DNA from 3 places in the Vibrio sp. SNU_ST1 genome. Region 2 is predicted to be linked to each of the others. Evidence: predicted binding sites of a transcription regulator. Region 2 holds the regulator's gene; each other region holds the start of a gene.

What was found. The regulator PurR, encoded in region 2, represses purine synthesis genes. The targets are predictions, from matches to a motif close to TNANGNAAACGTTTNCNTNA.
Region 1: a site for PurR is predicted at 2,798-2,817, ahead of pyrD (quinone-dependent dihydroorotate dehydrogenase). Genes of this name have one in related genera too.
Region 3: a site for PurR is predicted at 2,163-2,182, ahead of guaB (IMP dehydrogenase). Genes of this name have one in related genera too.

Annotation. Positions count from the first base shown of each region.
Region 1 is NZ_CP130748.1:1,529,851-1,534,578, forward strand. Features, by position in the region: gene Q5H80_RS06530 (NAD-glutamate dehydrogenase) at 1-2,615, shown strand, start outside; gene pyrD (quinone-dependent dihydroorotate dehydrogenase) at 2,945-3,955, shown strand; gene Q5H80_RS06540 (cell division protein ZapC) at 4,227-4,728, shown strand, end outside.
Region 2 is NZ_CP130748.1:1,150,738-1,155,465, reverse strand. Features, by position in the region: gene elyC (envelope biogenesis factor ElyC) at 1-276, shown strand, start outside; gene torR (two-component system response regulator TorR) at 367-1,080, opposite strand; gene torD (molecular chaperone TorD) at 1,368-2,015, shown strand; gene purR (HTH-type transcriptional repressor PurR) at 2,334-3,338, shown strand; cyclic di-GMP riboswitch class I at 3,509-3,594, shown strand; gene Q5H80_RS05130 (TfoX/Sxy family DNA transformation protein) at 3,722-4,312, shown strand; gene Q5H80_RS05125 (TVP38/TMEM64 family protein) at 4,467-4,728, shown strand, end outside.
Region 3 is NZ_CP130748.1:635,455-640,182, forward strand. Features, by position in the region: gene Q5H80_RS02800 (sensor domain-containing diguanylate cyclase) at 1-331, shown strand, start outside; gene Q5H80_RS02805 (zinc ribbon domain-containing protein) at 368-595, shown strand; gene xseA (exodeoxyribonuclease VII large subunit) at 692-2,038, opposite strand; gene guaB (IMP dehydrogenase) at 2,310-3,773, shown strand; gene guaA (glutamine-hydrolyzing GMP synthase) at 4,139-4,728, shown strand, end outside.

The DNA.
Region 1 (4,728 bases), 380 kb from region 2:
GTCGTTACATGGAAATGATCACAGCAACGCTTCGTACTAACTACTACCAGTTAGACGACAACAAACAGTCTAAACCTTGGTTGGCTCTGAAAATGAGACCAAGCGAGATCCCAGATATCCCAGCGCCGGTTCCTGCGTTTGAGATCTTCGTTTACGCACCAGACATTGAAGGTGTGCATCTACGTGGCGGTAAAGTCGCTCGTGGTGGTTTACGTTGGTCAGATCGTCAAGAGGATTTCCGTACTGAGATTCTAGGCCTAGTTAAAGCACAACAAGTTAAGAACACAGTAATTGTACCGGTTGGTGCAAAAGGTGGTTTCGTTTGTAAGCGTCAGCACACTATGTCTGGCCGAGACGAGATCTTCGCTGAAGGTCAACGTTGTTACAAGCGCTTCATCCGTGCACTACTAGACGTATCAGACAACATCATTGAAGGTGAGGTTATTCCACCTAAGAGCGTTGTTCGTCACGATGAAGATGATCCGTATTTGGTTGTTGCCGCCGATAAAGGTACCGCAACGTTCTCAGATCTAGCAAACTCAGTATCTGCTGAATACAATTTCTGGTTAGGCGATGCATTTGCCTCTGGTGGCTCTAACGGTTATGACCATAAAGCTATGGGAATAACGGCGAAAGGCGGCTGGGAATCTGTTAAACGTCACTTCCGTGAAATGGGCATCAACTGTCAAACAACGGACTTCACCGCTATCGGTGTAGGTGATATGGCGGGCGATGTGTTTGGTAACGGCATGCTGTTGTCTAAGCATATTCGTATGCAAGCTGCGTTTAACCACATGCATATTTTCATCGACCCGAATCCAGAATCAGCATCAAGCTGGGTAGAGCGTGAGCGCTTGTTTAATCTACCTCGCTCAAGCTGGGAAGATTACAACAAAGACCTGATTTCTCAAGGTGGTGGCATTTTCTCTCGTCGAGCGAAGTCTATCTCTCTGACGCCTGAAATTCAGAAAATGCTGGGTACTAAGAAAGCATCAATGGCACCGAATGATTTGATCAAAGCGATCTTGTCTATGCAGGTTGATCTTCTTTGGAATGGTGGTATCGGTACTTACGTTAAGTCTTCAAACGAGACTCATACAGATGTAGGTGACCGTGCAAATGACGTGCTGCGTATCGATGGCCGTGACCTAAAAGCTAAAGTTGTTGGTGAAGGCGGTAACTTGGGTATGACTCAACTGGGTCGTATTGAATACGCGCTGACGGGTGGCCGAGTTAATACCGACTTTGTTGATAACGTTGGTGGTGTTGACTGTTCGGATAATGAAGTAAACATTAAGATCTTCTTGAATGGTTTGGTGTCTAATGGTGATCTAACCGTTAAGCAACGTAACCAAGTGCTTGAATCGATGGAAGATGAAGTTGGCGAAATCGTTCTAGACGACGCATATTGTCAAGCTGAGTCTATTTCGGTTACTGAGCATCAAGGTGTTGGTTTAGTAAAAGAGCAAATCCGCTTTATTCATACAATGGAAAAAGCAGGGTACTTGGATCGTGGTTTGGAATACATCCCAGATGACGAAACACTGCTCGAGCGTGAAAAACAGGGCCAAGGCCTAACAAGACCTGAGCTTTCTGTACTTGTCGCTTACGGAAAAATGGTGCTTAAAGAAGATCTTGTTAGTGATGATATCGCTAATGATGAATTCCATGCTCAACAGCTTATGCAGTACTTCCCAACAGCGTTACGTCGTAACTATTCTCAGCACATGGATAATCATCCACTACGTTCTGAAATCATTGCGACGGCACTGGCTAATCAAATGGTTAACGAGATGGGCTGTAACTTCGTTACTCGTTTGCAAGAAGAGACGGGCGCGAATATTGTTGATATTGCCAATGCTTACGCGGCATCACGTGAAATCTATGGTCTTGGCAAAGTTCTGAAGAGCATCCGTGAACTGGACAATGTTTCAAGTTCTGAAGCTCAATATGAATTAATCTACCATGTTCGCCGTACACTTCGTCGCTTGGCTCGTTGGTTGCTAAGAAACCGTAGCGGTAAACAGTCAGTGAAAGCACTGATTGAACTTTACCAAGGTGATGTTCTTACTATCACAGAGAAACTGGATGAAAACCTAGTGGCTTCTGAAGTAGAAGAGCATAACGCAATGGCACAGCTATGGATTGACCAAGGCGTAAACGCTGAGTTGGCTAATTCGGTTGCGCGTTTGTCTAGCTTGTACTCGGCACTGGATATATCCACAGTAGCTCGTGAGACGGGTAAAACAGTACAACAAGCGTCGAAGCTTTACTTCAACCTTGGCGATCGTTTGTCTCTGCACTGGTTCTTGAAGCAAATCAATGGTCAAGCTGTAGATAACAACTGGCAAGCACTAGCGCGTGCAGCATTCAGAGAAGATCTGGATTGGCAGCAACGTCAGCTAACTGGCCAAGTGCTTAACTGCGGTTGTGCTTCAGACATCGATGTGATTAAAGCGCTTGATGATTGGATGGAAAGTAACTCTGTTTCTCTACATCGTTGGGAAAGTATCCTCAATGAATTCAAAGTGGGCTCGGTTCATGAGTTTGCCAAGTTCTCAGTAGCACTGCGTGAATTGATGTTGTTAAATCTAAATTGCATGTCGACAGATTAGTGATTAGATAAAACGAAAGACACAAGGGCAGGCCATAAGGTCTGCCTTTTTCGTTTCTATAAAGTGGCATCAGTAGGTCTAACGATTGTTGACGGACCCACTTCGACGGACACCTTGTTTGTTGTTAAAAGAGTGGGTGGCTGTAATATGGTAGAGACTAGAAATGAGTAAACTGACTGCAGAAACGATAACGTTTGCTTAATAAAGAACCTCATTCGCTAACAAACTCGATTATCTTACCCTTACAGACAGTAATAGATTGAATAGTTGGGTAAATAAGTAAATAATATCGCCCCGTTTACACGGGGCTTTTTTCTATCGGAGGCACAATGCTCTACCGTCTAGCCAGAACTGGCTTTTTCCAACTTGATGCCGAAAAGGCACATGATCTTGCAATTCAAAATTTCAAACGCTTCACAGGCACTCCTATTGATCTTTTGTATCGCCAACAATTACCTAATCGACCTGTAGAATGCATGGGTCTTACTTTTAAAAACCCAGTTGGCCTAGCTGCTGGCCTAGATAAAAACGGCGAATGTATTGATGCATTTGGCGCAATGGGTTTTGGTTTCGTAGAAGTAGGAACGGTGACTCCTCGTCCACAAGCAGGTAATGACAAACCACGTCTGTTCCGTCTTGTTGAAGCTGAAGGTATCATCAACCGCATGGGGTTCAATAACCTAGGCGTGGACAATCTTATTGAGAACGTTAAGAAGTCGAACTACGACGGCATCTTAGGTATCAACATCGGTAAGAATAAAGACACACCAATTGAAAAGGGCGCTGAAGATTACTTGATCTGTATGGAGAAGGTATATCAATACGCTGGTTACATTGCTGTGAACATCTCTTCACCCAATACTCCAGGACTTCGCTCTCTACAATACGGCGAAGCTCTAGACGATCTATTGTCTGAACTTAAAACGAAACAATCTGAACTAGAAGAGAAGCATGGTAAATATGTTCCTCTTGCTCTTAAGATTGCTCCGGATCTAAGTGATGACGAAATTAGCCAAATTTGTGAATCATTGATCAAAAATAAGATCGATGGTGTAATCGCAACAAACACAACATTGGATCGTTCAATCGTTGAAGGCATGAAACATTGCGATGAAGCGGGTGGCCTAAGTGGACGTCCTGTTCAATCTCGCAGTACGGAAGTGGTTCGTAAACTTCACGAAGAACTTGGTGACGCATTACCGATCATCGGGGTAGGTGGCGTTGATTCGTATGTTGCTGCGAAAGAGAAAATGATGGCAGGCGCGAAGCTTGTACAAGTTTACTCTGGTTTCATCTACAAAGGCCCAGGTCTTGTAGGCGACATCGTTAAAAATTTATAGCCCCGAAAACCAAAGCTTTTATAAATCTAGCTTTTATAAACCCAGTGCTTATATAAACAGAGTTATCAAAAAGATTTGGTTATTTTAGGAAAGCTATAATTTTGCATCGTCTTACTAAAAGAGACACTGTAACTCACTGAGTTGTAGAGAAAAGCGATAAGAAAGAGGAATTCATTTCCTCTTTTTTTTTGCCTATTGCTCAGTAAAATTACTGTAATTGAAGGTAATTTTGCGTTTTACCTAATGGAATGGTTCAACAGTGTGAGACGAAATGATGCTTAAACCTAGCGATACATGGAGTTGGTATTACGATGAGCAGCAATGTTCATTAATGCTAAACCTCGGAGAGGATATGATTTTCAAAACGAATCTGGTCCGCAATAAGCTGGTAGACTGCGCGTTTAGAGATAATGAATTCACCGTTGATGACGCATCTTCATACCAAACCTTCAAAGAACAAATTTCTGGCTTAGAACTGTCTGAGCCTCGCCAAGCTGAACTCGCACTATATTGTGTGGCAGCAAAGCGCTTCCACAAGCCTGTACAGCCTAAAAGTTGGTTCTTCGATTCACAAGGCGCTGGCCACGACTCTCCTAAAGAAGGGGATATCGTACAAATGAATAACGAGCATAGCCTAGGTTACTTCATTGTATTAGAAGTGGGAGAGTGTGCGAGCCTATGTGCATTTGTCGACTTAGAAGAGTTTCTGCTCACACCTTCAAAAGGGTTAAGCTTTGGAGACTCGATTAAGGTGATGCACGATAGGATGGTAG
Region 2 (4,728 bases):
AAAAGAATGGTATTAGTCACTTCAGCGAGCCATATGACTCGAGCACTGAACGAGTTCAACGCTGCTGGCATGAAACCATTACCCGCACCAACTAATTACCTTGCACAAGAAGGCATTGTTGAACCATGGAATAAGTATATGCCTAAGGCTATCTATCTCGAGCAGACTGAGCGCTATTGGCATGAGACGATGGGATTAGTTTGGCAAAGCTTGCGAGATTGGCTAGACACAAGTAATGACCCTGTCGAGAGCAGTACTCAGATGATAAACAATTAAAAAATTCAGTAACAAAAAACCGAGGCATCATTGATGTCTCGGTTTTTTTACGTTCAAATATCGTTACTGAAATCAGCTTTCCACGGAAAATTAGTCACCAGCAAACATGTAACCTTCACCGTGAACCGTCACAAAAATTTGTGGGTTCTTAGGGTCAAACTCCATTTTTGCACGCATACGACGAATTAACACGTCGATAGTGCGGTCATTCGGCGCGTCTACTCGATGGCTGATCATATTCAAAATACGTTCACGGCTTAATACTTGGTTAGGGTAAGAAGAGAGTGCAACCAATAGTTCATATTCAGCTTTGGTCAATTTCACCGGCTCGCTGTTCTTGCTTAGCGCACGGCGAGGTATATCAAACGTCCATTCACCAAAACGAACCACAGATTCGTCTTCTGTTTGTTCTACCGCAACCGCTGCAGTTTTACGAGCAGCCGAAATACGCCACAAGAGGTTTTTAACTCGAACCAACAACTCGCGAAGTTCGAAGGGTTTAGTAACGTAATCGTCTGCGCCCATTTCAAGGCCAACGATCTTGTCAATGCTATCCGTGCGCCCAGTAACTAAAATTATTCCAATGTCTGATTGACTGCGTAATTCGCGAGTTAGCATCAATCCATCTTCGCCTGGCAAGTTGATGTCTAACATAATGAGGTCAACGTTATTTTCTTCTAACATTTTTCTCATTTGAGCCCCGCTTTCAGCTTCGCTCACTGTGTAACCTTCATTCTGGAAATATCCAACCAGTTTACTGCGGGTTACCACATCATCTTCTACGACTAATACGTGATAGCTCATCTACACCACTTTTCTTATTTAATAGTTTCAGTGACCATTCTATTCATAACTCGTAACAATTCTAGTACTACAGAAGATAAAAGCCAGAAACATGATTTTTTTTTGATACAAGACAATCTTAAACCTTGCTATTTGTCGCCCATCGCAATTCAATATAGGCATTACTACTAACGAGTAACTTTGCGTTTCGCAAATAACCTTGTTATTCAGCCTTGGTGTGCCTATACACAAATCACTCAACGATGCTAGGTATACACACACCACAAGACTAAATCAGGATCTAAGAAATGAAAGATACGAAAGCATTCAACGAACAACGAGCAGAAATATACTGGTGGCTATCAAGCTTGTTCGCTAAAGAGCTCACTCAAGAAGAACTCGATCACTACCACTCTGTTGAAATTCGTTCTTTCCTAACTGGTTTAGGCGAAAATGAAACACTAAAGCCGGCGATTGATAGCTTAGTGGATGCGCTAAACCGTCTACAAACACGTGAAGATGCTCAATTAGAATTGTCTGCTGACTTCTGTGACTTATTCTTAAAGACTGATAAACATGGCGCACTTCCTTACGCTTCTATGTATATCGGCCAGACAGGCCTTTTGAACGATAAGCCAGCAAAAGATATGGAAGAGATCATGGCTAAACACAACTTAGTGGTTAACCAAGACCTAAAAGAGCCCGCTGACCACATTGCTATCGAACTTGATTTCCTAGGTAATCTAATCATTCGTTCGAACGAAACGGATCTTGAAGAGGAACTAGAGAAATCCTTCACTGTTCAACAGCAATTTATCGAACAGCAACTGCTTACTTGGGTACCAAAGTTCAACGTTAAATGTCATGACATTGACACATTCGGTTTCTACGCTTCAGTCTCATCCCTGCTATTGGCATTCTGCAAATTAGACACTCAATACCTAGCTGGCGAATAAGCTTTTTTTGACGACTCGATAAATAAATTCAATAGAATTGTGACCATTCACCCGGATTTCTGGGTGAATTTTATTGCGAGTAATTTCTAGTCAGTCTAAAATTGTGACCGCAAACGATAAAATATGAAACATTCACGAAATGCTACACTTATTGAAGTTCAGAGCATTTCGGTGTTAAGACAAGCCGCTCAATAGCGGTTTTTTGTTTTTTAGCACTTTAGTACCCAAAGAGCCCTACAAATTTAAGCTCTTAGTTAGGTAGCTTAACGGCTACTTCATTCCGTACTTTGGGAAAGTAGCTTCTAATAGGATAAAAACATGGCCACTATAAAAGATGTCGCACGCTTAGCCGGCGTATCAACAACAACCGTTTCTCACGTAATCAACAAAACTCGCTTTGTTGCTGAAGCGACTCAAGAAAAAGTTAATAAAGCCGTAGACGAACTTAACTATGCGCCAAGTGCCGTTGCTCGTAGTTTGAAGTGCAATACAACACGCACTATCGGCATGTTAGTGACTCAATCAACTAACCTCTTCTTCTCTGAAGTTATTGATGGTGTTGAAAGCTACTGTTACCGTCAAGGTTACACTTTGATCCTGTGTAATACGGGCGGTATCTACGAAAAGCAACGTGACTACATTCGAATGCTTGCAGAGAAACGTGTAGATGGCATCTTAGTTATGTGTTCTGACCTAACTGAAGAACTAAGAGAGATGTTAGACCGTCACGCGGACATCCCTAAAGTTATCATGGACTGGGGTCCTGAGAGCTCTCAAGCTGATAAGATCATCGATAACTCTGAAGAAGGTGGCTACCTAGCAACCAAATACCTCATTGAGCGCGGTCACTCCAAGATTGCATGTTTAAGTGGCCACTTAGACAAAGCAGCATGTGTTGAACGCATCTCAGGTTACAAGCGCGCACTCAATGAAGCTAAGATTACTGCCGATGAAAATATGATCATCGAAGGCAACTTTGAGTGTGACACCGCTGTGATTGCTGCTGACCAAATCATTGAGATGGAAGATCGCCCTACCGCAGTATTCTGTTTTAACGACACAATGGCATTAGGACTGATGAGCCGATTGCAAGAAAAAGGTATTCGTATTCCTGAAGATATCTCAGTGATCGGTTACGACAACATAGAATTAGCTGAATACTTCTCTCCACCGTTAACGACGGTTCACCAACCTAAGCGCCGTGTTGGTAAAAATGCATTCGAAATACTACTAGAGCGTATTAAAGACAAAGACCACGAAAAACGCGTCTTCGAAATGCACCCTGAAATTGTTGAGCGAAGTACAGTTAAAACGTTAAATTAATTGATGTAATGAGTTTAGTTTAATCAAGCGCACCTTTAGGTGCGTTTTTTTTTTCAACAAACAAAATGCACTTACATGCATATCTCGAAGATCATTAATTGAAGCAATGTCACATTTTAAAATAAGAAGTGTGAGCCTAATTCAACAAAAACTTTATTCTAACAACCCAGTCACGCACAGGGCAAACCACTTGAAAAAGTGGGACGCAAAGCTTCCGGCCTAAACCACTCGTTGGTATGGTAGCGGGGTTACCGATGGCAAAATGCAGTAACTGCTAATACTTTAGTAATTTACAGCCTATTGACAATTTAATTGCAACATTTTGCTAATCTCTCGGACCTGCTTATTTGGTGGCGTAGTTCAAATACACCGAGATAAATAACATGGATAAACCGATACTAAAGGACTCAATGAAATTATTTGAGCCCCTAGGAAAAATTAAGTCACGCTCAATGTTTGGTGGATTCGGGCTTTTTGCTGATGACACAATGTTTGCCCTGGTTGTGAATGACCAGTTGCATATACGAGCTGACAAATGCACAACGCAACAATTCGAACAACAAGGATTTCAACCGTACGTCTACAAAAAACGTGGTTTTCCTGTCGTTACTAAATATTTCGCTTTACCTGAAGGCTTATGGCAAGACCAAGAGAAAATCTTGCAGCTTGCGACTACGTCTCTAGGTTTTGCTAAAGAAGAGAAAGCTGAACAATCTTCTGCTAAACCAACTCGACTCAAAGATCTGCCTAACCTTCGACTCGCTACCGAGCGGATGCTGAAAAAGGCAGGGATCGATTCTGTAGAACGTTTATATGAATCTGGCTCTGTAAACGCATTTAACGCCATCAAAGAATCGCATGCGTCTTCTGTCAGTATTGAACTTTTATGGGCGCTAGAAGGCGCGATCAATGGTACACATTGGTCTGTTATACCGCAGCAACGTCGTGAAGAGCTTATCAATCACGTCAATTAACATTGTCAGTGCAAACTATCTAGATAACTAAGCCGCATTCCTGCGGCTTTTTTTATATCTGGTGAAAGTTATTCTATGCTTTGCCTGTCTATCTATACTAATCGTATACATTGAAAAACTAATGGTATGCATTGAAAATTTAGAGGAAATATCAATGAGTAAAAAAATGATATTAGGTATTGTGTTGGTCATAACCATCGTCTTGTTAGGCGTCAATTTCGGCCAATACTTAACGCTTGAAAATGCGAAAACCCAACAAGCTGTTTTGAATGACTACATCGAGAGCAATTTCATTGCCGCCGCCGCTATCTACTTTGTCGCGTATGTCATGATTACGGCTTTCTCAATTCCTGGCGCCGCGGTTGTTACGCTACTAGGGGCTGCGCTATTTGGCTTCTGGAACAGTTTACTGCTAG
Region 3 (4,728 bases), 520 kb from region 2:
AATAAACGATACGTTTGGCCACAGCTTTGGTGATGATGTGTTGTTAGCCGTTGCAAAAGTGCTGGATGAGGCAACTACTGCCTGTGCCAAGATAGGGCGCTATGGGGGCGATGAGTTTGTGGTGTTCTCTTGTTTTGACGATCAAGAAAGCGTAGTTAGCTTCTACCACGGTTTAGAGAAAACATTACAACAAGCGCTTTATATCAATGATGTGCAGTTCTCTGTGAGTGTTGGGCTTTCTTGTGAGAAAGATCCTCAAGGGTTAGATCAGTTGATCGCACAAGCTGATAAGAACATGTACCAAATCAAGCAAGCTAAGTCTCAGCAGTAGTAGATTGTAAAAATAGTAGTGAATTAGGAAATGCTAATGAGTGAAAATATCTGCCCTAAGTGCCAGTCAGAGCTAGCTTGGGATGGCAAGTATCACTGTGAAAGTTGTCAGGCTCACTTTACCAAAGTAGGGCTCTGCCCAGAGTGCAACAGCCAGTTAGAGAAGCTTCAAGCTTGTGGTGCTGCCAGCTATTTTTGTAACGGTGACTGTAACGAGCTTAAATCTAAATCGAGAGTTATATTCGAGTTCCAATCTGCGGAATAACTCTTTTACTTAGTGCTCTTGTTAGATACAAAAAAGCCCTGTCGATTATCGATAGGGCTTTCTGGTTTTAAATGACTTTTAACACTCTAGTCGAACTTAAAGCTCGCTCTTAGTCACTCTTGTTGTCACTTGCGATTCAATCACACCGTCTTCAACTTGGGTGGTGATCACTTCACCTACTTCGACGTCGTTAATTGATGACACGGTATTACTCGATGCTGAATGGGTAATGCTGTAGCCACGCTTTAGGGTTGCCAATGGGCTGACGGTTTCTAACTTCTCGGCGGCCATAGCTAGCTGGTGGCGAGTAGTCAGTAATGTCTTGTCCATCGCATCCAATAGCTTTTGCTCTGAACGTTGTAGATGCAGTTTCTGTTCACCAAGGCGTTTTACTGGTGAGTTAAGCTGAAGCTGATGTTGTTTGCGTTCAACACGCTGAACATGCTGTTTTAGATACAGAGTCATACCACGACGCAAACGCATATCTAGGTCATCAAGCTGTTGACTCTGCTTTTGCAGTTGGTAGCTCGGGTGTTGTTTCTCTAAGCGGTATTTCAACGTTTGAGTTGATTGCGCTTGTTTGATTAGTACATGACGAATCGCACTCACTAAACGAGCACGTTTAGACGCATAAGCTTGCTCTTTATGACTGTTATCACGGCTAACCAATTCAGCGGCGGCTGATGGTGTTGGAGCACGCATATCTGCGACGAAATCGGCGATAGTGACATCAACTTCGTGGCCAACTGCACTGATGATCGGAATTTGGCTTGCTGCGATTGTGCGAGCTACGATCTCGTTATTGAAGCACCATAGGTCTTCTAATGAACCGCCGCCACGACCCACGATCAACACATCACATTCATTGCGTTCATTGGCACGGCCAATCGCTTGAGCAATCTGAATTGCCGCCTCTTCACCTTGAACCATGGTTGGGTAAACCACAACTGGCAGTGAAGGATCGCGTCTTTTCAGGACATCAAGGATATCAAACAACGCAGCGCCGGTTTTCGAGGTGATGACACCAACGCATTTAGGATGTTCTGGAAGAATTTGTTTATTGGACTGAGCAAATAAACCTTCCGCCGCCAAGTTCATCTTAAGTTTTTCAAACTCTTGCTGAAGCTTGCCGTCACCTTCTGGCTGCATGCTTTCGATGATCAGTTGATAATCACCGCGTGGCTCATAAAGAGACAGACGCGCTTTAACTAGCACTTGATTACCGTTTTTAGGCTTAAAAGTCACACGACGGTTATTGCCACGAAACATAGCGCACTTAACTTGAGCGCGAGAGTCTTTAAGCGTGAGGTACCAGTGACCAGAGACAGGTGCAGAGAAATTAGAGATTTCACCAACGAGCCAGACTATTCCCATTTCGTTTTCTAATAGGAGACGAACCTCTGAATTGAGGCGAGAAACAGTAAAGATGTTTGGATTGGTCATAGAAGCGCTATCTACCCTTGAAGGAAGGTCTTTCTCTTAGAATATCACTGGGCGTGAGTATGGAAGATAGCGGCAATATAATACATAGCAAGGGGGTAAATGCAAATTAAAAGTATAAAAATGTGTAGCCAAGCGATTTCGTTAGCCGTATAATCCGTCCGCAATATCTAATCCAAATGCAGTTTGATTTTCCTTAATTGGCTGCCCTCATTAGGCGAAACGATGAGATTGGATTGTTTCTTTTTACTCCTATTATTGTGAGATATTGCAAATGCTAAGAATTGCCAAAGAAGCGCTGACATTCGACGACGTACTGCTAGTGCCAGCACACTCCACCGTTCTCCCTAATACAGCTGATCTTCGCACTCAGTTGACGAAGAATATTTCCCTAAACATCCCAATGATCTCTGCATCGATGGATACTGTGACAGAAGCTCGCCTAGCGATTGCACTGGCACAAGAAGGCGGAATAGGCTTCATTCATAAGAACATGTCTATTGAACAACAAGCTGAAATGGTTCGCCAGGTTAAAATTTACGAAGCAGGTGTAGTTTCTCACCCTGTTACTGTAAGCCCTGATGCGACAATCGCTGATGTTGTAGCTCTTACTCAAAAACACGGTTTTGCCGGTTTCCCTGTTGTTACTGAAACAAACGAACTTGTTGGTATTATTACTGGCCGTGACGTTCGCTTTGTTACTGACCTTTCTAAGAAAGTTGATGTCGTAATGACGCCTAAAGCTCGCCTTGCTTCTGTTAAAGAAGGTGCAACTCGTGAAGAAGTTCAAGAGAAAATGCACGAAGCGCGTGTTGAAAAAGTTCTTGTTGTAAATGATGACTTCCAACTTACTGGAATGATCACTGCAAAAGATTTCCACAAAGCAGAACGTAAACCAAATGCTTGTAAAGATGAGCGCGGCAGCCTACGTGTAGGTGCAGCTGTTGGCGCTGGTGCTGGTAACGAAGAGCGCGTTGCTGCCCTAGTTGAAGCTGGCGTAGACGTTCTACTTATCGATTCTTCACACGGTCACTCTGAAGGCGTACTTAACCGTATCCGCGAAACTCGCGCTGCATACCCTGATCTACAAATCATCGGTGGTAACGTAGCAACTGGCGCTGGCGCTCGTGCTCTTATCGAAGCAGGTGTTAGTGCGGTTAAAGTAGGTATCGGCCCGGGTTCAATCTGTACGACTCGTATCGTTACTGGTGTTGGTGTTCCTCAAGTAACAGCAATCGCAGACGCTGCTGAAGTGGCTAACGAATATGGTATTCCAGTAATCGCAGATGGCGGCATTCGCTTCTCTGGCGATATCTGTAAAGCTATCGTTGCTGGCGCATCTTGTGTGATGGTTGGTTCAATGTTCGCTGGTACTGAAGAAGCACCGGGTGAAGTTATCCTTTACAACGGTCGTTCTTACAAGTCTTACCGTGGTATGGGTTCTCTTGGCGCTATGTCTCAAGGTTCTTCTGACCGTTACTTCCAATCTGACAACGCTGCAGACAAGCTTGTTCCAGAAGGTATTGAAGGTCGTATCGCATACAAAGGTCGTCTAAAAGAGATCGTTCACCAACAGATGGGCGGTCTACGCTCAAGCATGGGCCTAACGGGTTCTGCAACTGTTGAAGACATGCGTACTAAAGCTGAGTTTGTTCGTATCTCTGGTGCGGGCATGAAAGAATCTCACGTACACGATGTTCAAATCACGAAAGAAGCACCTAACTACCGTTTAGGTTAATAATACGTCCAAACGTTTGAATAATGTGCTGATTTAGTCGGCACATTAATATACCAATCGTAGTAAATAACTGATCATCCTAGCTTGTTAAAAACCTCGATAACTTCGTTAGAATTTTTGATTGTAGAATAGCTACTTATCAGAAAATTCTGCCTCGTTCTCAAGCTTTTTTCCTACGCTATTCCTGAACACTTACTTACTGTGATTGGTATTATATCTACCGCCTGTTTTGATGAAAGTCTGATTTTATCAAAACACGAGGTTAAAGATAACCTACGAAAACGTTTGCTTTATTTCTTGAAGAGTTAATCAGAGGTGAGTAAACTCGCCTCCGTTTTATCACATAGCCAATAAGACTGCTTACAATGACTAAAAATATTCATGACCAACGTATTCTAATTCTGGACTTCGGTTCTCAATACACGCAGCTAGTAGCTCGTCGTATTCGTGAGATCGGTGTTTACTGTGAACTTTGGAGCTGGGACGTAGAAGAAGCGGATATTCGTGAATTCAATCCAGACGGCATTATCCTATCTGGTGGCCCTGAAAGTGTAACGGAAGAGAATTCTCCACGTGCACCTCAGTACGTATTTGATTCAGGTGTTCCTGTCTTCGGTATCTGCTACGGCATGCAAACTATGGCTGAGCAACTTGGCGGTAAAGTAGCAACGTCTACTGAGCGCGAGTTCGGCTACGCAGCGGTACAAGTAACGGGTGAATCTGCACTTTTCGCTGACCTTGAGACAACTCAAGACGTTTGGATGAGCCACGGTGACAAAGTGGTTGAAATCCCTGCTGATTTCACAAAAATCGCAGAGACAGACACTTGCCCATACGCAGCAATGGCAAACGAAGATAAGAAATACTACGGTGTTCAATTCCACCCAGAAGTAACGCACACTAAAAACGGCCTAAAAATGCTTGAGAACTTCGTTCTTAATGCGTGTGGTTGTGA